Collimonas fungivorans Ter331: one gene and its partner. The protein of the gene in region 1 interacts with the protein of each later gene in a pairwise test. Links are inferred from orthologs where the notes say so. Each region holds a gene or a part of one and is shown on either strand. Other genes may lie near its edges.

What was found.
Region 2: the proteins of rlmN (region 1) and ftsZ interact in binary tests that used the Escherichia coli proteins (3 or more experiments, as listed by UniProt). The link is inferred for Collimonas fungivorans Ter331 from one-to-one orthologs.

The regions. Positions count from the first base shown.
Region 1 is NC_015856.1:2,250,323-2,258,309, reverse strand. Bases 3,443-6,437 are described here. They hold rlmN (23S rRNA (adenine(2503)-C(2))-methyltransferase RlmN), read right to left. Parts: upstream 5,531-6,437; coding sequence 4,355-5,530; downstream 3,443-4,354. Other genes in these bases: CFU_RS09870 (Bax inhibitor-1/YccA family protein), read left to right, coding at 6,296-6,437; ndk (nucleoside-diphosphate kinase), read right to left, coding at 5,628-6,035; pilW (type IV pilus biogenesis/stability protein PilW), read right to left, coding at 3,513-4,358; CFU_RS23795 (helix-turn-helix domain-containing protein), read right to left, coding at 3,443-3,520. In the rest of the region: hisS (histidine--tRNA ligase), read right to left, coding at 1-1,220; ispG (flavodoxin-dependent (E)-4-hydroxy-3-methylbut-2-enyl-diphosphate synthase), read right to left, coding at 1,269-2,546; more of CFU_RS23795, read right to left, coding at 2,570-3,442; more of CFU_RS09870, read left to right, coding at 6,438-6,991; 23S rRNA (uracil(1939)-C(5))-methyltransferase RlmD, read right to left, coding at 7,053-7,987.
Region 2 is NC_015856.1:4,609,469-4,622,025, reverse strand. The notes cover bases 501-3,341. They hold ftsZ (cell division protein FtsZ), read left to right. Parts: upstream 501-1,253; coding sequence 1,254-2,429; downstream 2,430-3,341. Other genes in these bases: lpxC (UDP-3-O-acyl-N-acetylglucosamine deacetylase), read left to right, coding at 3,312-3,341; CFU_RS20485 (peroxiredoxin), read left to right, coding at 2,662-3,168; ftsA (cell division protein FtsA), read left to right, coding at 501-1,132. In the rest of the region: more of ftsA, read left to right, coding at 1-500; more of lpxC, read left to right, coding at 3,342-4,247; CFU_RS20475 (hypothetical protein), read right to left, coding at 4,304-4,804; CFU_RS20470 (M23 family metallopeptidase), read left to right, coding at 5,222-6,178; preprotein translocase subunit SecA, read left to right, coding at 6,388-9,147; bifunctional glutamate N-acetyltransferase/amino-acid acetyltransferase ArgJ, read left to right, coding at 9,357-10,595; CFU_RS20455 (ATP-binding protein), read left to right, coding at 10,736-11,611; 8-oxo-dGTP diphosphatase MutT, read left to right, coding at 11,608-12,021; DNA gyrase inhibitor YacG, read right to left, coding at 12,041-12,229; cell division protein ZapD, read right to left, coding at 12,251-12,557. UniProt on the Escherichia coli protein: Essential cell division protein that forms a contractile ring structure (Z ring) at the future cell division site. The regulation of the ring assembly controls the timing and the location of cell division.

The DNA of each region.
Region 1 (7,987 bases):
GTCTTGACGGTCGCGGTCTGGTTCGCCACTTCGTCTTCGCCGATAATGATGGCGTAGGCTGCGCCGCTGGCGTCGGCACGCTTCATCTGCGACTTGAAGCTGCCGCCGGCATTGGCCGAGGCGCAATGTAGCACAACATCCAGCCCGGCATTGCGCAAACGCTCGGCCAGCACGAACGATTGCAGCTGCGCTGCCTCGCCCTGGTGCACCAGGTACACATCGCATTCGTTGCGCACGGCTTGTTCGCCGTTGGCGCGCATCAGTTCCAGCAAGCGCTCGATGCCCATTGCAAAACCGCAGGCCGGAGTCGGCTTGCCGCCGAACATTTCCACCAGCGGATCGTAACGGCCGCCGCCGCAGACCGTGCCTTGCGAGCCGAGCTGGTCGGTGACCCACTCGAACACGGTGCGGTTGTAGTAGTCCATGCCGCGCACCAGGCGCGGGTTGATGGTGAACGGAATATTGTTGTGGTTCAGGATCTTTTGCACGCCTTCGAAGTGCGCCAGCGATTCCGCGCCCAGATAGGACAGCAGTTGCGGCGCGCCGTTGACCATGTCCTGCATGGCCGGATTCTTGGTGTCCAGGATGCGCAAAGGATTGGTGTGCAGGCGGCGTTGCGCATCGGCGTCCAGCAGCTCCTTGTGCTGCTCGAAATAAGCGATCAGGTCGGCGCGGTGGCGGTTACGCTCTTCCGCATCGCCGATCGAATTCAGCTGCAGCTTGACGTCCTGCAGGCCGAGGTCGTCCCACAACCGCTGGCACATCATGATCAGTTCGGCGTCGATATCCGGGCCGGTGAAACCGAGCGCTTCGGCGCCGACCTGGTGGAACTGGCGGTAACGGCCGCGTTGCGGACGCTCGTGGCGGAACATCGGGCCGCTGTACCAGAGCCGTTTCGGGCCGTCGTAAGTCAGGTTGTGCTCGATCGCCGCACGCACCACGCCGGCGGTGCTTTCCGGACGCAGGGTCAGGTTGTCGCCGTTCATCGAATCGGTGAACGAATACATTTCCTTTTCGACGATGTCGGTCACGGCGCCGAGGCCGCGCGCAAACAAGGCGGTAGGTTCGACGATAGGCGTGCGGATTTTCTGGAAGCCGTAGCTCTTCAGCACCGATTCCACGGTGTTTTCAAACAATTCCCACAAGGCGGCGTCGGCCGGCAGGATATCGTTCATACCTTTTACGCCGACGATTTTTTCGGCTTTCTTATTTTCAGACATTCTTTTTCAATGCACCGGTAATGGTCAATTGGTTGATATTTGTTCGGATCAGGCCGCGGCCTGGCCATAATGGCTCTTCACGTAATCCAGCACTACAGCCTGGAACTCTTCGGCGATCCGTTCGCCGCGCAGCGTCAGTTTTTTCTCGCCGTCGATGAACACCGGCGCCGCCGGCGATTCGCCGGTGCCCGGCAGGCTGATGCCGATATTCGCATGCTTGGATTCGCCCGGACCGTTGACGATACAGCCCATCACCGCCACGTTCATGCCTTCGACGCCGGGATAGGCTTTTTTCCAGACTGGCATCTGGTCGCGCAGATAGGTCTGGATCTTGTCCGCCAGGTCCTGGAACACGGTCGAGGTGGTGCGGCCGCAACCAGGGCAGGCAATCACCATCGGCGCGAACTTGCGCAAGCCCATGGTTTGCAGAATCTCCTGGCCGACGATCACTTCCCGCGTGCGGTCGCCGCCCGGTTCCGGCGTCAGCGAAATCCTGATGGTGTCGCCTATGCCTTCCTGCAGCAGCACCGACAAGGCCGCGGTCGAAGCCACGATGCCCTTGCTGCCCATGCCGGCTTCCGTCAGCCCCAGGTGCAGCGGGTAGTCGCAGCGCCGCGCCAGTTCGCGGTATACCGCGATCAGGTCCTGCACGCCCGACACCTTGCACGACAGGATGATGCGGTCGGCCGCCAGGCCCAGTTCTTCCGCCCGCTGCGCATTCTCTATCGCCGAGGTCACCAGCGCTTCATACATCACCGCCTGCGCCAGCCATGGCTGGCTGCGCAAGGCGTTCTCATCCATGATGCGCGCCAGCAGCGCCTGGTCCAGGCTGCCCCAGTTGACGCCGATGCGGACCGGCTTGTCATACCTGCAGGCGGCCTCGATCATCTGCGCATACTGGGTATCGCGCTTGGCGCCCTTGCCGACATTGCCCGGATTGATACGGTATTTCGACAAAGCCTGGGCGCATTCGGGAAAATCGTTCAACAGGGTATGGCCGTTGTAGTGGAAATCTCCCACCAGCGGCACATCAATCCCCATCTTGTCCAGCTGCTCGCGGATCGCCGGCACGGCCGCCGCCGCTTCCGGATTGTTCACGGTAATGCGCACCAGCTCGGAACCGGCGCGCGCCAGGTCCTTGATCTGGATCGCGGTGCCGATCGCGTCGGCGGTATCAGTATTGGTCATCGACTGCACCACCACCGGCGCACCGCCGCCGACCATGATCTTGCGTTCGCCATAGCTGATCGTCGCGCCGCGGCTAAGGCGGCGCACGCTGGGGCCTGAGCCTATCGGTAAATTCGTCGGCAAATTCGTCTGCGGCATGGGCATCTCTCTTTCCATCACGCTTATTTCAGGTTCAATCTGGCCACGTTGGTTTTCGACCCGGCCTTCAAGTCCACTGGCGCACCGCGCAGCGTCGCGTCGACGCCGGCAAGATTGCCGATGATGACATTGACCGGCTGCGACATGTCGACTGTTTCCGTACTGCCGGCCTTGGCCAGGCGCGAGAGCAGCACGGTGTTGTCGGCGCGCTTGATTTCGACCCATGAATCCTGGCGGAAGTTCAGGCTCAGCTCGCCGCCGCTGGCCGTCGCCGGGTTCGCCATTGGAGTGTTGGCCGGCACCGCATTGACGCCTACTTCGGACACCGGCGCGGCGCTCGCGGCAGGAGCCGCGGTCAAGGCAGCCTTGGCCGCAGCATCCGCAGATTGCGTCTCGGCGGCGGCAGGCAAACCGGCCTTGTCTTCGGCGCTGGCTGCGTTGTCCGCACTTGACGCGGCGGATTTTTCAGTCAGCGACTGCAGCGTATTCTGCACCACCGGCAATACATCCAGCCGTATCGCCACGGCCAGCAGCAACAGCAGCACGGCCAGCACCACCAGCCATTTGTAGGCAAATTTATTGCGCCCCATCAAACTGAAGCGGGACTCCGAGAAAGGCGTCGACAACGGGCTGCCGTGCACCACGCTGACTCTCGCTTGCGCCGCTGCCGGCGGCGCGATGGTCGCCAGCAAGGCGGCTGCATCCAGGCCCAGCAGTTTTGCGTAAGAACGGATGAAACCGCGCGTCATCACCATGGTCGGCAGCGCAGCGTAGTTATCGTGTTCCATGGCGTCGATCTGGCGCGGCGCCAGCTTCAGGTGGCTGGCCACGTCCTGCACCGACCAGCCCAGCTCTTCCCGCCTGCCGCCCAACTGCGCGCCGAGCGTAAGCGGCTCGGCGCTGGCGGTTACGGGAGCTGCGCTATCCTCGCCGGAATCGGCATCGGTGATTTTCAGCTGTTCAGGCTCACTCATTAAACGCCCCGCGCTGATACGCTGCGAATTCCGGGGAGCCGCCGAAACGACGGCGCAATTGCGTCACCAAACTTGCCTCTGCAGCAGTGTCACCCAACTTTCGCTCCACTTTGATAGCTGTCCATAATGCTTCCGCATTCTGCACATCGGTTTTTAATACGAGGCCGATATAAAACCGGGCCCGTTCATAATCGTTGCGGTCATACGCCAGCTGCGCCAGCTTGGCGTTGGTCAGAGGATTGCTGGCGTCGAACTGGAACGCCTGCGACAGGTAGCGCTGCGCCGCCACGGTATCGTTGAATTTGAGGCTGCAGACGCCGGCGTTGGTCAGCGCTTTTGCCGGCGACTGGTAATTGCGGCTTTTCAGCGCCGTCTCGAAATGCACGATCGATTCCTTGGCGCGGCCGTTCTGGCACAGGAACCAGCCATAGTTGTTGGCGTAGTCCGGGTTGTTCGGCGACAGCCGCAGGGCGCGCTGGAAATTGTCGTCGGCCAGGCGGTTTTCCGACATGCCCATATAGATCAGCCCGCGCACGCTGTAGGCGTCGGCCAGTTCAGGATCTGCCGCCAGAGCCTGCTTGATCTCATCCAGCGCCACTTCCAGCTGGTGCTGTTCGTAATAACCGACCGCAAGCTGCAAGCGGATGCTGGCGCGGCGCTGCGCTTCGGTCTGGTCCGAACTGGTAGCCAGTTCACGGCGCGACCCGCCCTCGCTGTCGCTGCTGCTGAGCGGCGGGCTGGTGCAAGCACTCAAGCCGGCCAATAGCGACAACGCGGCCGCGGCGAACACCAGCCGGCCTGGCCAGCTCCCGAGCTTGCTACTTGCTTTTTCTATCACTGAGACACCTCGATGATACGGCCAAAGTTCTTTCCGAATTTCTGCTGATATTCGGTCATTTTCTGCATGCGTTCCTGCACCCGCGTCCGGTCCTGCACTTCGCCGGCGAGCTGGCCGCAGGCGGCATCGATATCGTCGCCGCGCGTCTTGCGCACGGTGGTGACGATGCCGGCGTCCATCAGGATCTGGGCGAAAGCCTTGATGCGTGGATTGTTCGAGCGCTTCAATCCCGATTCAGGGAAAGGATTGAACGGGATCAGGTTGAATTTGCAAGGCACGGCCGGTCCGCCTGCGTGGCCCTGGACCAGGGCGATCAGCTCGCGGGCGTGGGCGTCGGTATCGTTGACGCCGTCCAGCATGCAATATTCAAAGGTAATGAAATCGCGCGGCGCAAATTCCAGGTAGCGCTTGCAGGCCGCCATCAGGTCGCGCAGCGGATATTTCTTGTTGAGCGGCACCAGGCCATCGCGCAAGGTGTCGTTGGAGGCATGCAGCGATACCGCCATCGCCACCGCGCAATCCTGCGACAGCTTGTCGATCATCGGCACCACGCCGCTGGTGGACAAGGTCACGCGGCGGCGCGACAGGCCGTAAGCGTTATCGTCCAGCATCAGCTTGAGCGCGGTCACGGTCGGTTCGTAGTTCAGCAAGGGTTCGCCCATGCCCATCATCACCACGTTGGTGATCTGGCGTTCGCCCTTATGGCCAGGCTCGATGCCCTTGGACTTGCGCAGTTCAAACTCGGCCATCCACAACTGGCCGATGATTTCACCGACTGTCAGGTTGCGGCTGAAGCCTTGCTTGCCGGTGGAACAGAAGCGGCAATTCACCGCGCAGCCGGCCTGGGTCGAAATGCACAGGGTGCCGCGGTTCTCTTCGGGGATGAACACCGTCTCCACCGCATTGCCCTGGCCGACATCGAGCAGCCACTTGCGGGTGCCGTCGGTCGAGGTGTGGTCGCTGATCACGGCGGGAGCAGCGATCATTGCCCGGGTCGCCAGCTTGTCACGCAATGACTTGGCCAAATCGGTCATTGCGTCGAAATCGTGTGCGCCGAATTGATGAATCCAGCGCAGCAGTTGTTTTGCGCGGAACGGCTTCTCACCCAACTCGCCGCAGTAAGCGGTCAGTTGTGCGGGATCCAGATCCAGCAGGTTGGTGAGAGCAGTCATGGCATTTCCAATTCAAGATAATTGCAGGACAGGGTCGCCGCACTTTACAACAACGAGCGTTTTTCCCTGCCCCCAACTATGCAAACATTTAAAACAATTACGCCGGGAAGAAATAGGCGATTTCAACTTTCGCCGCTTCCACTGCGTCCGAACCGTGCACTGCGTTAGCGTCGATCGAGTCAGCGAAGTCAGCACGGATAGTGCCTTTTTCTGCCTTCTTAGGATCGGTTGCGCCCATCAGGTCGCGGTGCTTCAGTACTGCGTTTTCGCCTTCCAGCGCTTGGATCATCACTGGGCCGGAGATCATGAAATCGACCAGGTCCTTGAAGAAAGGACGCTCGCGGTGAACCGCGTAGAAACCTTCAGCTTCTGCGCGCGACAGGTGCGTCATGCGGGCAGCAACGATTTTCAGGCCAGCGTTTTCAAAACGGGTGTAAATTTGACCGATTACGTTCTTTGCCACTGCGTCCGGTTTGATAATGGACAGGGTGCGTTCAATTGCCATCTGAAAAACTCCAATAAAATGAAAGGGTTAAGCTGCTTATTTAAATGACTGGTTAATAGTTCAATCAACCTTTGATTTTAACACGAAACACCCATGTAGAATCGTCAAAACCAGCCAAAACGCAAGCTGCATGCCATAGAAAAGTCGTAAAAAACGCCGGAGAACCACTTTGCGGCGTTGTTGTCTGATGTAATGATGTTGAAGTTAGATGCTATGATCGCAACAATTTAGTACTTTTGCAATTTCCAAAGGAGTCCCTGATGAACCCGAACCTGCAACCGACCTACTCGCCCGGCAGCACCGCGCTGAGCGTACAGCACCGTGTGCTGCGCAACACGTACTGGCTGCTGGCCCTGTCCATGCTGCCGACAATTGCGGGCGCCTGGCTGGGAGTACAGATGGACTTCAGTTTCTTCAGAAACAGTCCGTTGATCGGCTTCATGGCCTTCATGGCGGTGGCGTTTGGTTTCTTTTATGCAATTGAAAAGACCAAGAACACCGGCTGGGGCGTATTGCTGCTGCTAGGCTTCACCTTCTTCATGGGCCTGATGCTGTCGCGCCTGATCGGCCATACGCTGGTCGGCTTCTCCAACGGCGCCACGCTGATCATGATGGCTTTCGGCGGCACCGCCAGCGTGTTTGTGGTCATGGCCAGCATCGCCACGGTCAGCAAGCGCGATTTCTCGAACATGGGCAAATGGCTGTTCGCCGGCGTCGTGGTGCTGCTGCTGGCATCGCTGGCCAATGTTTTTCTGCAGATCCCGGCTCTCTACCTGGCGGTATCGGTGATCGCCATCGCGATTTTCTCGGCCTACATCCTGTATGACGTGCAGCGCATCATCAACGGCGGCGAAACCAATTACATCTCGGCAACGCTGAGCCTGTACCTGGATGTCTACAACATCTTTGTCAACCTGTTGTCCCTGCTGGGGATTTTCGGCGGCAACCGCAACTAGGCAACACCAGCCACAAAAAAACCGGCCTTCTGGCCGGTTTTTTATTGTCGGGCCAACCGCATCAAGGCAGGTCGAACACCGCAATCGATTCCACATGCGCCGTATGCGGAAACATGTTCACCACCCCGGCCTGGCTCAGGCGATAGCCGCCGGCGATCAGCAAACCGGCGTCGCGCGCCAGGGTCGACGGGTTGCAGGAAACGTACACGATCCGCTGCGGCATCAACGCCGGGTCGATGGCCGCCAGGCCGACCAGGGCTTCGCACACTGCCGCCGCACCGTCGCGCGGCGGGTCGATCAGCATCCGGTCAAACTTGCCTAGCGCGACAAAATCCTCGGCGCTCGCCTCAAACAAGTTGCGGCAATGAAAAGTGGTTTTATCCGATAACCGGTTGACCGCGGCGTTCTCGCCGGCGCGGTTGATCAGGGCTTGGCTGCCTTCGATGCCGACCACCTGCTGCGCCTGGGTTGCCAGCGGCAAGGTGAAATTTCCCAGGCCGCAAAACAGGTCGGCCACCCGCTCATGCGGCTGCACATCCAGCAAGCGCAAGGCGCGCGCCACCAGCACCCGGTTGATCTGATGGTTCACCTGGGTGAAATCGGTGGGCTTGAAAGGCATGCGCACGCCGAATTCCGGCAAGGTGTAGTACAGCTCGCCCTGCGCCGGATAAAACGGATAGGCGCTGTCGGGGCCGGCGGTCTGCAGCCACCAGTTCACCTGGTACTGGTCGGCAAACGCCTTCAGCTTGATTTCATCGTCGGCCGTCGGCGCCGCCATGATGCGCAGCACCAGCGCGGTGACCTTGCCTTGCGGGCCCTCGCCCACCGCCAGTTCGATCTGCGGAATGTGGTCGATCAGGCTCAGCGAACCGATCAGGTGGCGCAGCGGCACCAGCATTGCCGATACGTTCGCCGGCAATATTTCGCAGGTTTTCATGTCGGTGATGAAAGAGGATTTCCTCTCGTGGAAACCGACCAGCACGCCACCCTTTTTCG
Region 2 (12,557 bases), 2.4 Mb from region 1 along the record:
CATCGGCCTGGGCCAGGCTGAGTCCAAGGGGCTGAAAAAAGGCGTGGTGGTGAACATCGAGGCCACCGTCGAATCTATCCAGCGTGCGCTGGAAGAAGCGGAGCTGATGGCCGACTGCAAGATTCGCAACGTCTACACCGGGATCGCAGGCAGCCATATCCGCAGCTTCAACTCCAGCGGCATGGTGGCGATCAAGGACAAGGAAGTCAGCGCGGCCGACGTCTCGCGCGTTATAGAAACGGCGAAGGCGGTCAACATCCCGACCGACCAGCAGTTGCTGCATACGGTGCCGCAGGAATTTATTGTGGACAGCCAGGAAGATGTGCGTGAACCAATCGGCATGAGCGGCATCCGACTGGAAGTCAAGGTGCACATCGTGACCGGCGCGGTGTCTGCAGTGCAGAACATCGTCAAGTGCATCCGCCGCTGCGGCCTGGAAGTATCGGACCTGATCTTGCAGCCGATGGCCTCGGCCGATGCGGTGCTGACGCCCGACGAGAAAGAGCTGGGCGTGGTGCTGGTCGATATCGGCGGCGGCACCACCGACGTTGCGGTGTTCACCGAAGGTGCGATTCGGCATACCGCGGTGATCCCGATTGCCGGCGACCAGATCACCAACGACATCGCGATGGCGCTGCGTACGCCGACCAACGAGGCGGAAGAGATCAAACTGCGCTACGGCGTGGCCAAGCAGATCCTGGCCGATCCGGGCGAGACGCTGGAAGTGCCCGGCCTGGGCGACCGCAATCCGCGCACCCTGTCGCGCCAGGCCTTGGCGGCAGTGATCGAGCCGCGGGTCGAAGAACTGTTTGCGCTGGTGCACCAGGTGGTGCGCGAGTCGGGGTACGAAGAGGTGCTGTCGAGCGGAGTGGTGCTGACTGGCGGTTCGGCCATGATGCCCGGCATGATCGAGCTGGCGGAGGATATTTTCCTCAAGCCGGCACGGCTGGGGACGCCGGACTACCGCGGCCAGCTGGCCGACGTGGTGCGCAGCCCGCGTTATTCGACCGTGCTGGGCCTGCTGCTGGAAGCGAAGAAACAATACCTGCGCGGTTATATCGTGACGCGCCAGGAAGGTTCGGCGAAGGCGATCTGGCAGCGCATGAAGGAATGGTTCCTGGGTAATTTTTAAGACGGCTTTTTATACGAAATTTGTTTTTAACGTTGTTTGTGCAACACGCAGTTGTCAGTTGCTAGGCCTCACACCGCGTGATGCCTATTGACTGAATGCTGCATCTTTATGAGGAAATATCATGGAAATCGATATGCTTGACAATGCAACTTTGGGCACCGTGATTAAAGTTGTCGGCGTCGGTGGCGCCGGCGGCAATGCGGTCCAACATATGATCAACAAGGGTGTGTCAGGAGTGGAGTTCATCGCCGCCAACACCGATGCGCAGGCGCTCAAGCAATCGAAGGCGCATAACGTGATCCAGATCGGCGAGACCGGACTGGGCGCGGGCATGAAGCCGTCGGTGGGTCGTCAGCTAGCCGAGGAATCGCGCGGCCGGATCGAAGACGCATTGCGCGGCGCGCACATGGTGTTCATCGCTGCGGGCATGGGCGGCGGCACCGGCACCGGCGCTGCGCCGGTGGTGGCGCAGATCGCCAAGGAACTGGGTGCGCTGACGGTGGCGGTGGTGTCGAAGCCGTTTTCGTATGAAGGCCAGAAATGCATGGACATCGCCGACGAAGGTCTGGAAGCCCTGTCCCAGCATGTTGATTCGCTGATCATCATTCTCAACGAGAAGCTCGAAGAGATTTATGAAGACGACAGCATGATGGAATGGCTGCAGCACGCCGACGACGTCCTCAACAACGCTGTCGCCGGGATCGCCGAAATCATCAATGTGCCAGGCCACATCAACGTCGACTTCAATGACGTCAAGACCATCATGGGCGAACAAGGCAAGGCCATGATGGGAACCGCCACTGCATCCGGCGTCGATCGCGCGCGCCTGGCGGCGGAGCAGGCGGTTGCCTCGCCGCTGCTGGACGGCATCGATCTGTCCGGCGCCCGCGGGGTGCTGGTCAACGTCACGGCCAGCCGCAGCCTGAAGGGGAAGGAAATCAAGGAAGTCATGGCGACCGTGCGTGCGTTTGCGGCGCCGGACGCTTCGATTGCCCAGGGCATCGCCTACGACGAAACCATGGGCGACGATATCCGCGTCACCGTGGTGGCGACCGGCCTGGGCCGTGCGCGCAAGGCTGTGCAGCTGGTGCAGGCGCCGATGATGCGCACCGGCACCCACAACGAGCCGATGATGCACGGCCAGGCTTCCGTGGGACACGGCAGCTCGTCGTTCGAAGGCATGAAGGCGCCGGCGGTATGGCGTCGCGAGTCGGCTTCCGACACGGTGCGGGCTTTGGAAAAGAACGGCATGGAAACCTACGACATTCCGGCTTTCCTGCGCAAGCAAGCGGACTAAGTCGGGGCGCTTTTGTCCCAATGGTGATGGCGGGTGCTGATACCCGCTATCATCGCCGGCATTCTGCATGAAAGTGCGGAACAGGGCATACTGCGGGTTCAACGCCGCGTCGAAAGGCGCGGCGTTTTCTTTTGTAGCATCCGCCAACATTTCGTGCTTCTGGAATACCGGCGCGCGCCATAGCGTTGCGCCACGGGCTTCAGGGCATCCATACCTAGACAAGGACTTAATCATGACTATCAAGATCGGCGATCGCCTGCCGGAAGGCAAATTAGCAGAATTCATCGAAACCGAGACCGAAGGCTGCTCGCTCGGACCAAATTCGTTCAATGTCAGCGACCTGGTCAAGGGCAAGAAAATCGCCTTGTTCGCCGTGCCGGGCGCTTTCACGCCGACCTGTTCCGCCAAGCACCTGCCTGGCTACATCCAGCATGCGGCGGAATTCAAGGCCAAGGGCGTCGATGAAATCTGGGCGGTTTCCGTCAACGATGCGTTTGTCATGGGCGCCTGGGGCCGTGACCAGAAAGCCACCGGCATCGTGCGTTTGCTGGCTGACGGCAATGCCGATTTCGTCAAGGCGCTGGGCCTGGATGCCGATTTCGGCAAGTTCGGCATGGGCGTGCGCTCACAACGTTTTTCGGCGCTGATCGACGATGGCGTGGTCAAGCAGCTGAACGTGGAGCAGGGCGGCAAGTTCGAGGTATCCAATGCGGAAACCCTGCTGGCGCAACTGGCCTAAAAGCTAGCCATTGTCGGTAAAGAAGGCGGCGCCAGTGGTGCCGTTTTTCAGTTCCGGGGCCGGAAACACCCTGGCGTGTTTTTTACCCCACAATAACTACATATCGTTACTGAATAATTATCAGTCAGACTTATAATGTCATCATGTTGAAACAGCGCACTATCAAAAGAATTGTCAAGACGACAGGCATTGGCGTCCATTCCGGCACCAAGGTCGAGCTGACCTTGCGTCCGGCAGCAGTGGATACCGGCATCGTTTTCCGGCGTGTCGATATAGATCCTGCCGTCGATTTCCCGGCCAAGGCCACCGAAGTCGGGGACACGCGCATGGCCTCGGTGCTGGTCAAAGACGGCGTGCGGGTTTCTACCATCGAACATCTGATGTCGGCCTGTTCGGGGCTGGGCATTGACAACCTGTATGTCGACGTGACTGCCGAGGAAATCCCCATCATGGACGGTTCGGCGTCGTCGTTCGTGTTCCTGCTGCAGCAAGCGGGGCTGGAAGAGCAAAACGCCGCCAAGAAATTCGTGCGCATCAAAAAATCGGTCGAAGTGCGAGAAGGCGAAGGCGACCGCGAGAAATGGGCGCGGCTCGATCCATGCAACGGTTTCAAGCTGAAGTTCTTTATCGAATTCAACCACCCTGCGGTGGATGGCACCGGCCAGACCGCGGAAGTCGATTTCGGCATCCAGTCATATGTGAAGGAAGTGGCGCGCGCCCGCACGTTCGGTTTCATGCAGGATGTGGAAACCATGCGCGGCCTGGGACTGGCGCGCGGCGGTTCGCTGGAAAACGCTATCGTGATGGATGAGTACCGCATTCTTAACAGCGATGGCTTGCGCTACGAAAACGAGTTTGTCCGCCACAAGATCCTGGACGCCATCGGCGACCTGTATCTGATCGGCCATCCGCTGCTGGCCAGCTACACCGCCCACAAGTCGGGCCACGGCCTGAACAACCAGTTGCTGCGCGCTTTGCTGGCCCAGCCGGATGCCTATGAAGTGGTCAGCTTCGACGAGTTGAGCGAAGCGCCCGGCGCTTATCAACGCCAGGTCGGGCAAGAGTGGGCTCTTAACTAGCTGTTTGTGTATAATGCCATTTTTGCAAGATGGCGTTCATCCCCGCCTGCAGCGATTCATTTTTTGTCGCTATAGCGCCTGACCATCGCTGCGATAGCATTTTTCAGTGCTTCGTTGGCAGTCGATGGTTCCAGTTCTTCCATCAGCGAAGAGAATGCCGATACAGCTTTGGATGAAAGTAGTGCCTGCTTGACAGCAGGCGCTTTCATTAGGTTTTGGCTTACTTGCACTTTGATTCGGATTGCATTAATCTGCCAATTTCCTGCCAGCAATTGGTTTTGCAGGCGTGGCAGTTGCTGCTTCAATTTGCTTGCCAGAGCTGCATTGGGAGCTGACAGCACCAGCTGCCCGGCTTCGCATTGCAATACTTCGCAGGTACTGAACATGGCAGGCAATTCGGCGGCGCATTGTTTTTGCAGCGCCGCCATGCGTGTGACAGCGGGCAGCAAAGCCGCCATCTTGTCATTCCCCCGTAAAAAATCGGCAACGGCTTTTTGAGTTTGAGGCCTGGAACCCGTTGTCGCTGGCCGGTAAGAAGAAGGTGAGAGTCTACGCATGATGGTGAAACCATATCACACCTGTGACCAGGAGCCTATTGAGAGTCAATTTGGGAGATGCGTTCAAACCAAAACGTGTGCTGGCAAGGGTGTAGCAGGGAATTCGTGCAGCATAGCTGCACGCCTGCGTAACGATACCCGCCTGCAGGCGGGTATGCGCCCTGCACAAGGGCGTGGCGCAGCAGGGGCCGAGGCCCCTGCAAGCCATGCAACGCAGTCCAGCGCACGTTTTGGTTTGAACCCGGAGGGAACGAGCCGTAGGCGTCGCATGCCGTTGTTGCAGGGGGCGGCCATCCGCATCCTTGCCGTAGCACCGCTACGTCGCGTCGCTGCGCCTAGGCCTGCAACGCCTACGTCACGTTCGCACTCCCAAATTGACTCTCAACAGGCTCCAGTCAGGGCTTCACCGGAGCTGCAATGCAGGTAATTCTGTTGCACCCGCGTTTTAATCGCGCAAAATCCATCACCTTAGGCGCCAGGCACATCACCCTGATGATCGTCGGTTTTTTACTGGCGGTATTGCTGGCGACCGGATTATTGTATTTCCTCACCGCCCGTTACGCAGTCGGCCTGCCGTTTGCGGGCAAGGCCACCGGCAACGCTGTCGCCGGAGGAGTACAGGATAAAGACAAGTACCTGAAGGAAAACCTGGCGGCGATGGCCATCAAGCTTGGCGAAATGCAGGCGCAGCTGATGCGCCTGGATGCCTTGGGCGAACGGGTCCAGGGCCTGGCCGGGGTCAAGCCGGAGGAATTCAATTTCAAGGAAGCGCCGGGACGCGGCGGCGCCGAATCGAGCAGCCTGTACGACCGGCGCTCGCACGACATGAGCATGAGTGAATTCCAGCAAGCGCTGGACGCCATGTCGCGCGATGTCGGTTTTCGCACCGACTACCTGAATGTGGTCGAAACCGTGCTGATGAGCGACCGCATCAAGTCCAAGCTGCTGCCGACCAACCAGCCGGTCAACGTCAACTACAATTCCTCCAGCTTCGGCTGGCGGCTCGATCCGTTCACCGGCCGCAGCGCATTTCACGAAGGACTGGATTTTCCAGCCTCGGTCGGCACCAGCATCGTCGCCGCGGCGGCCGGCGTCGTAATCGCCGCCGAATATCATCCGCAATACGGCAACATGCTTGATATCGACCACGGCAACGACATCATCACCCGCTACGCCCATGCCTCCCGGCTGTTTGTCAAGGTGGGCGACATCGTGCAGCGTGGCCAGCATATCGCCGATATTGGCACTACTGGACGTTCGACCGGGCCGCACCTGCATTTCGAAGTAAGAATCAAGGGCGTGGCGCAGGATCCGCGCAAGTTCCTGAACGCTGGCACCGACCTGGCCAAGATGGCAACATTGGCCGGGAAGTAATGAATGTTGTTGTAATGCAAGCACAGTAGAGCCCGGATGCGCCGGATGCCGGGCACAATTTGCGCAACTTGCTATTGTTTCCTGGTGCATAACCCCAATGTGTCGGGGACTGCATGATAAAATTCTCCGATTATTTAGCCACAGCCCGGTTTCGGGGTCATCCACAAGATGCCGCGGAATGCCGCCGGCGCTTTTTTTAGAATCCAAGCATGTCATTACTGACCCAGATTTTCGGTAGCCGCAACCAGCGCCTGCTTAAGCAATATAAAAAAGTCGTCCGACAAATTAATGCACTTGAACCGGCGTTCGAAAAACTGTCCGATGCCGAGCTGCAGGCGAAAACGCCGGAGCTCAAGCAACGCATAGCCGACGGCGAAAAGCTCGACGCCTTGCTGCCGGAAGCATTCGCGGTTTGCCGCGAGGCCGGCAAGCGGGTCTTGAAAATGCGCCATTTCGACGTGCAACTGATCGGCGGCATGGTATTGCATTACGGGAAAATCGCCGAAATGGGCACCGGCGAGGGCAAGACGCTGATGGCGACCCTGCCGGCATACCTGAATGCGCTGTCCGGCAAGGGCGTGCACGTGGTGACCGTCAATGACTACCTGGCGCAGCGCGATGCCGAGTGGATGGGACGTTTGTATGGCTGGCTGGGCCTGACGACCGGGGTCAACCTGTCGTCGGTGGAGCACGACGCCAAGCAGGTGGCTTACGGCGCCGACATCACCTACGGCACCAACAACGAATTCGGTTTCGATTACCTGCGCGACAACATGGTGTACGACGCCGCCGACCGCGTGCAGCGCAGCCTGAATTTCGCCATCGTCGATGAAGTCGACTCGATCCTGATCGATGAAGCGCGGACGCCGCTGATCATTTCCGGCCAGGCTGAAAATCACACCGACCTGTATTACAAGATCAATGAAGTGCCGCCGCTGCTGACCCAGCAGGTCGGCGAAGAAACGCCGGACGGCAAGGGCAAGGTAGAAGTCCCTGGCGATTACACCAAGGATGAAAAAGCGCACCAGGTGCTGCTGACCGAAGCCGGCCATGAAAAAGCCGAGCAGATCCTCACCGACATGGGCTTGCTGGCAGAAGGAGCGTCCCTGTACGACGCCGCCAACATCAGCCTGATCCATCACCTGTACGCCGCGCTGCGCGCGCACTCGCTGTATTTCAAGGACCAGCACTATGTGGTGCAGGGCGGCGAAATCGTCATCGTCGACGAATTCACCGGCCGCATGATGACCGGCCGCCGCTGGTCGGACGGCTTGCACCAGGCGGTGGAAGCCAAGGAAGGCGTCAAGATCCAGAACGAGAACCAGACCCTGGCCTCGATCACCTTCCAGAACTATTTCCGCATGTACGGCAAACTGGCTGGCATGACCGGCACTGCCGATACCGAAGCTTACGAATTTCAGGAAATCTACGGCCTGGAAACCGTGGTGATCCCGCAAAACCGGCCGAACCAGCGCAAGGACCGGCAAGACCAGGTCTACAAGACGTCGCAGGAAAAATACAATGCGATGCTGAAGGATATCCAGGATTGCTACGAGCGCGGACAGCCGGTGCTGGTGGGCACCACCTCGATCGAAAACTCGGAGCTGCTGTCCTCGATCCTGACCAAGGCCAAGCTGCCGCACAACGTGCTGAACGCCAAGCAGCATGCGCGCGAAGCGGAAATCATCGCGCAGGCAGGCCGTCCGCAAGCGATCACTATCGCCACCAACATGGCGGGACGCGGTACCGACATCGTGCTGGGCGGGAATGTCGAGAAACAGATCCAGTTCATCGAAGCCGACGACGCCCTCGGCGATACCGAAAAACAGCTGCGCTCCGACAAGTTGCGCGATGAATGGCAATCGCTGCATGACCACGTGGTCAATGCCGGCGGCTTGCATATCATCGGCACCGAGCGTCATGAATCGCGCCGGGTGGATAACCAGTTGCGCGGCCGTGCTGCGCGCCAGGGCGATCCGGGTTCTTCGCGTTTCTACCTGTCGCTGGACGACGCCTTGCTGCGCATTTTTGCCGGCGACCGCGTGCGCGCCATCATGGACCGGCTGAAAATGCCGGAAGGCGAGCCGATCGAGGCTGGTATCGTGTCGCGTTCGATCGAATCGGCGCAGCGCAAGGTCGAGGCGCGCAACTTCGATATCCGCAAGCAGCTGCTGGAATATGACGATGTCGCCAACGATCAGCGCAAGGTGATCTATCAGCAGCGCAACGAGTTGCTGGAATCGCAAGGCGTGTCCGAGACGGTGGCGTCGCTGCGCGAAGGCGTGCTGGACGACACCTTCCGCACTTATGTGCCGGAAGAATCGCTGGAAGAGCAGTGGAATATCCCGGCGCTGGAAGCAGCCTTGGCCAACGACCTGCACCTGGAAGTGCCGCTGGGCGAGATGCTGAAATCGGAACCTAACCTGACCGACGAGGATCTGCTGGAGCGCGTGCTGACTGCCGCCAATGCTACCTATGACGCCAAGACCGAAATCGTCGGCAAGGAATCGTTCGCCGGCTTCGAGCGCAGCGTCATGCTGCAAAGCGTCGACAGCCATTGGCGCGAACATCTGGCGGCGCTCGACCATCTGCGCCAGGGGATCCACCTGCGCGGTTACGCACAAAAGAATCCGAAGCAGGAATACAAGCGCGAAGCGTTTGAACTGTTTGGCCAGATGCTGGACCTGATCAAGAATGAAGTGGTCAAGGTGGTGATGACGGTACGTATCGAAAACCGCGAGGAAATCGCTGCTGCCGAAGAAGAAATGGCGCAGTCCCATGTGGAAAACGTGCACTACCAGCACGCCGATTTTGATTCGAACGAGGCGCCGGAAACCTTGCTGGCGCCGACTGCGCACAGCGATGAATCGCAGCAGCCGGGCAGCAGCGTGCCGAAGGTCGGCCGCAACGATCCTTGCCCTTGCGGCAGCGGCAAGAAATACAAGCAGTGCCACGGCCAGCTGATGTAACCGGCAAGGATGGGCAACAGCTAAAGCAGGGCGGGGAAACCCGCCCTTTGCTTTTGTTGCGGCAGATGTACACATGTTCTGCGCATACGCCTTAATACCCCTTAAAATAAGCACCTGGATTAGCTGCCGGTCTGCTGGACCGGGCAACCGACCCATTAATCTCGGCAAACCAGCGCCGCCAACACCTATATACCTAGTTAAGGATTCTCATGGCCGTCAACTCCCCCATTCCTGTCGCCGCCGACCTGCTGCCCGTGGCGGGCATCGAGCTTGGCCATGCCGAGGCCGGTGTGCGCAAAGCGAATCGCAAGGATTTGCTGGTGATGAAACTGGCGCCGACGGCGACGGTAGCCGGGGTGTTTACGCAAAACCGCTTTTGCGCCGCTCCGGTGCAAGTCAGCAAAGCACACCTGGCGGCCGCCGAAATTTCGGGCGAACCTGTTCGCGCGCTGCTGATCAATACCGGCAACGCCAATGCCGGCACCGGCGAAGCCGGCCTGGCGGCAGCCAATGCCACCTGTGATGCGCTGGCCGAGCTGCTGGGCTGCCATGCGGCGCAGATCCTGCCGTTTTCGACTGGCGTCATCCTGGAGCCGCTGCCGGTGGAGCGCATCACCGCCGGTTTGCCGCAGGCGCTACAGAACCTGCAAAGCGACAACTGGTTCAATGCCGCTGAGGCTATCATGACCACCGATACCCAGCCGAAGGCGGCTTCGCGCAGCCTGGTCATCGCCGGCAAAACGGTGACGCTGTCCGGCATCAGCAAGGGCGCCGGCATGATCAAGCCGAATATGGCGACCATGCTCGGTTTCCTGGCGATCGATGCGAAAGTGGCGCAACCGGTGCTGGAGCACATGGTGCGCCAGGCCGCCGACCGCTCGTTCAACTGCATCACCATCGACGGCGATACCTCGACCAACGACTCGTTCATGCTGATCGCCACCGGCGCCGGCGAACTGGAAATCAGCAGCGTCGACAGTGCGGAATATGCGGAGCTGGCGGCTGCCGTCACCGATATTTCACGGCATCTGGCGCAAATGATCATCCGCGACGGCGAAGGCGCCACCAAGTTCATCACGATCACGGTGGAACAGGGACAGAACGTCGCAGAATGCCGCAAGATCGCTTATTCGATCGCGCACTCGCCGCTGGTCAAGACCGCTTTCTTCGCTTCCGATCCGAACCTGGGCCGCATCCTGGCGGCGATCGGTTACGCCGGCGTCGACGACCTCGACGTCAGCAAACTGGATCTGTACCTGGATGACGTCCTGGTGGCAAAAAACGGTGGCCGCAATCCTGAATACCAGGAAGCCGACGGCCAGCGCGTCATGAAACAGAGCGAGATCACGGTGCGGGTGCAGCTGGCGCGCGGCGATGCCGATGCGACTGTCTGGACCTGCGATTTATCGCATGACTATGTCTCGATCAATGCTGACTATCGCTCCTGAGCCGATAATATCCCGAAAAAAATGCTGTCCGAGGCCGGCTGTCGGCCACGGCGGCGAATTTACTTTGACAAATAATATTCACCCAGCGGCGTTTTGCTTTGCGTCAGAATGGGGAAATCCCATTTGTCACCGAACCAGCCATGACTCAATTAGACCAATTCCTGCTCCGCGCCGAAGCCCTGCTGACCCGGCTTGAATCCATCCTGCCGCAGGCCAAGGCGGCTCCCGACTGGCAGGCGGCGACCGCTTTTCGCTGGCGCCATCGCGGCGGATCTGCCGGCGGTTACTTGCAGGCGGTCGGCCATATTTCCGATATCGCGCTGTCGGACCTGCACAATATCGAAGTACAGAAGCAGCAGATCGACCAGAATACGCGCCAGTTCGTCGATGGCCGGCCGGCCAACAATGTGCTGCTGACCGGCGCCCGCGGCACCGGCAAATCGTCGCTGATCAAAGCTTGCCTGAACCAGTATGCTCCCCAAGGGTTGCGGCTGATCGAAGTGGATAAGGACGATTTGGCGGCATTGCCGGATATTGTCGACCTGGTGGCGGAGCGGCCGGAACGCTTCATCATTTTCTGCGACGATCTTTCGTTCGAAGAGGGGGAGAGCGGTTACAAGGCGCTCAAAGTGGCGCTCGACGGCAGCATCGCCGCGCAGTCGGACAATGTGCTGATTTATGCCACTTCCAACCGGCGCCATTTGCTGCCGGAGCGGATGTCGGACAATGCCAGCTATAAAACTACCGAGGATGGCGATTTGCATCCGGGGGAAACCGTCGAAGAAAAGATTTCACTTTCAGAGCGCTTCGGACTGTGGGTATCGTTTTATCCGTTCAAGCAAGACGATTACCTGGACATCGTCGGCCATTGGCTCAGCCATTTCGGCTGCAATGCAGAGCAGATTGCGGAAGCGCGCGGCGATGCCTTGCGCTGGGCCTTGCAACGGGCTTCGCGTTCAGGCCGGGTGGCATGGCAGTTTGCCCGCGATTACGCCGGCAGAATGACGCCGCCATGACCGTTCTTGAGCGGGAACCGGTCAATGTAGCAGTCGGCATCCTGATGAAGCCCAACGGCGACGTGCTGCTGGGCCAGAGGCCGGCAGGCAAGCCGATGGCTGGTTACTGGGAGTTCCCGGGGGGGAAAGTCGAATCGGGAGAGTCGATTTTCGACGCCCTCAAGCGTGAACTGCTGGAGGAACTGGGAGTTGAAATTGCCTCTGCCGAGCCTTGGTGCGGAATTGAACATTATTATCCGCATGCGCGCGTGCGTCTGCATTTTTACATCAGCCGCGAATGGCGCGGCGAACCGCAAAGCCTGGAAGGACAGGCGTTTTCATGGCAAGGCAGCGTCGACGTCGAGCCACTGTTACCCGCAGCGATTCCCTTGATTGAATGGCTGGATGAATTGCGCCGAGAGAGCGTGTAAGCTACCTCGCTACCTCGAGTTATTGCGGCAGCTTGCCGTCGTCATCGATTTCATCGGGCGGATTGACTGCCGGGATCGCATATTTCTCTTCGGCCCAGGCGCCCAGGTCGATCTGTTTGCAGCGTTCTGAGCAAAACGGCCTGAACCGGTTGGCGGCAATCCATTCAACTTTTGTGCCGCATGTCGGGCAATCGACGGTAGTAGTCATACAAATCTATTCAAAAAACATTTAAAAATTACAAAGAGTGAGTTCGAACGGCACGTCGCCTTCATACGCTTTTGGCTTCAGGTCGCCGCCCTGGGTGGTGAAGCGCACCCACAGCATGTACTTGTTGGCGGATATTTCAGGAATCGCGGCCAGTTGCTCATCAATGATCAGGCGCAGCATCTGGTAAGATTTTCCTTGCAGCATTTGCTGATAACTACCGTTTTGTGCGTCTATCTTTACCGAACTTCCGGTTTCTCGCAATAAACGCAATACGATGCTGATAGCGTCGAACAACGGCGCCAGCGGCGCGAACCAGCCGACGATATCG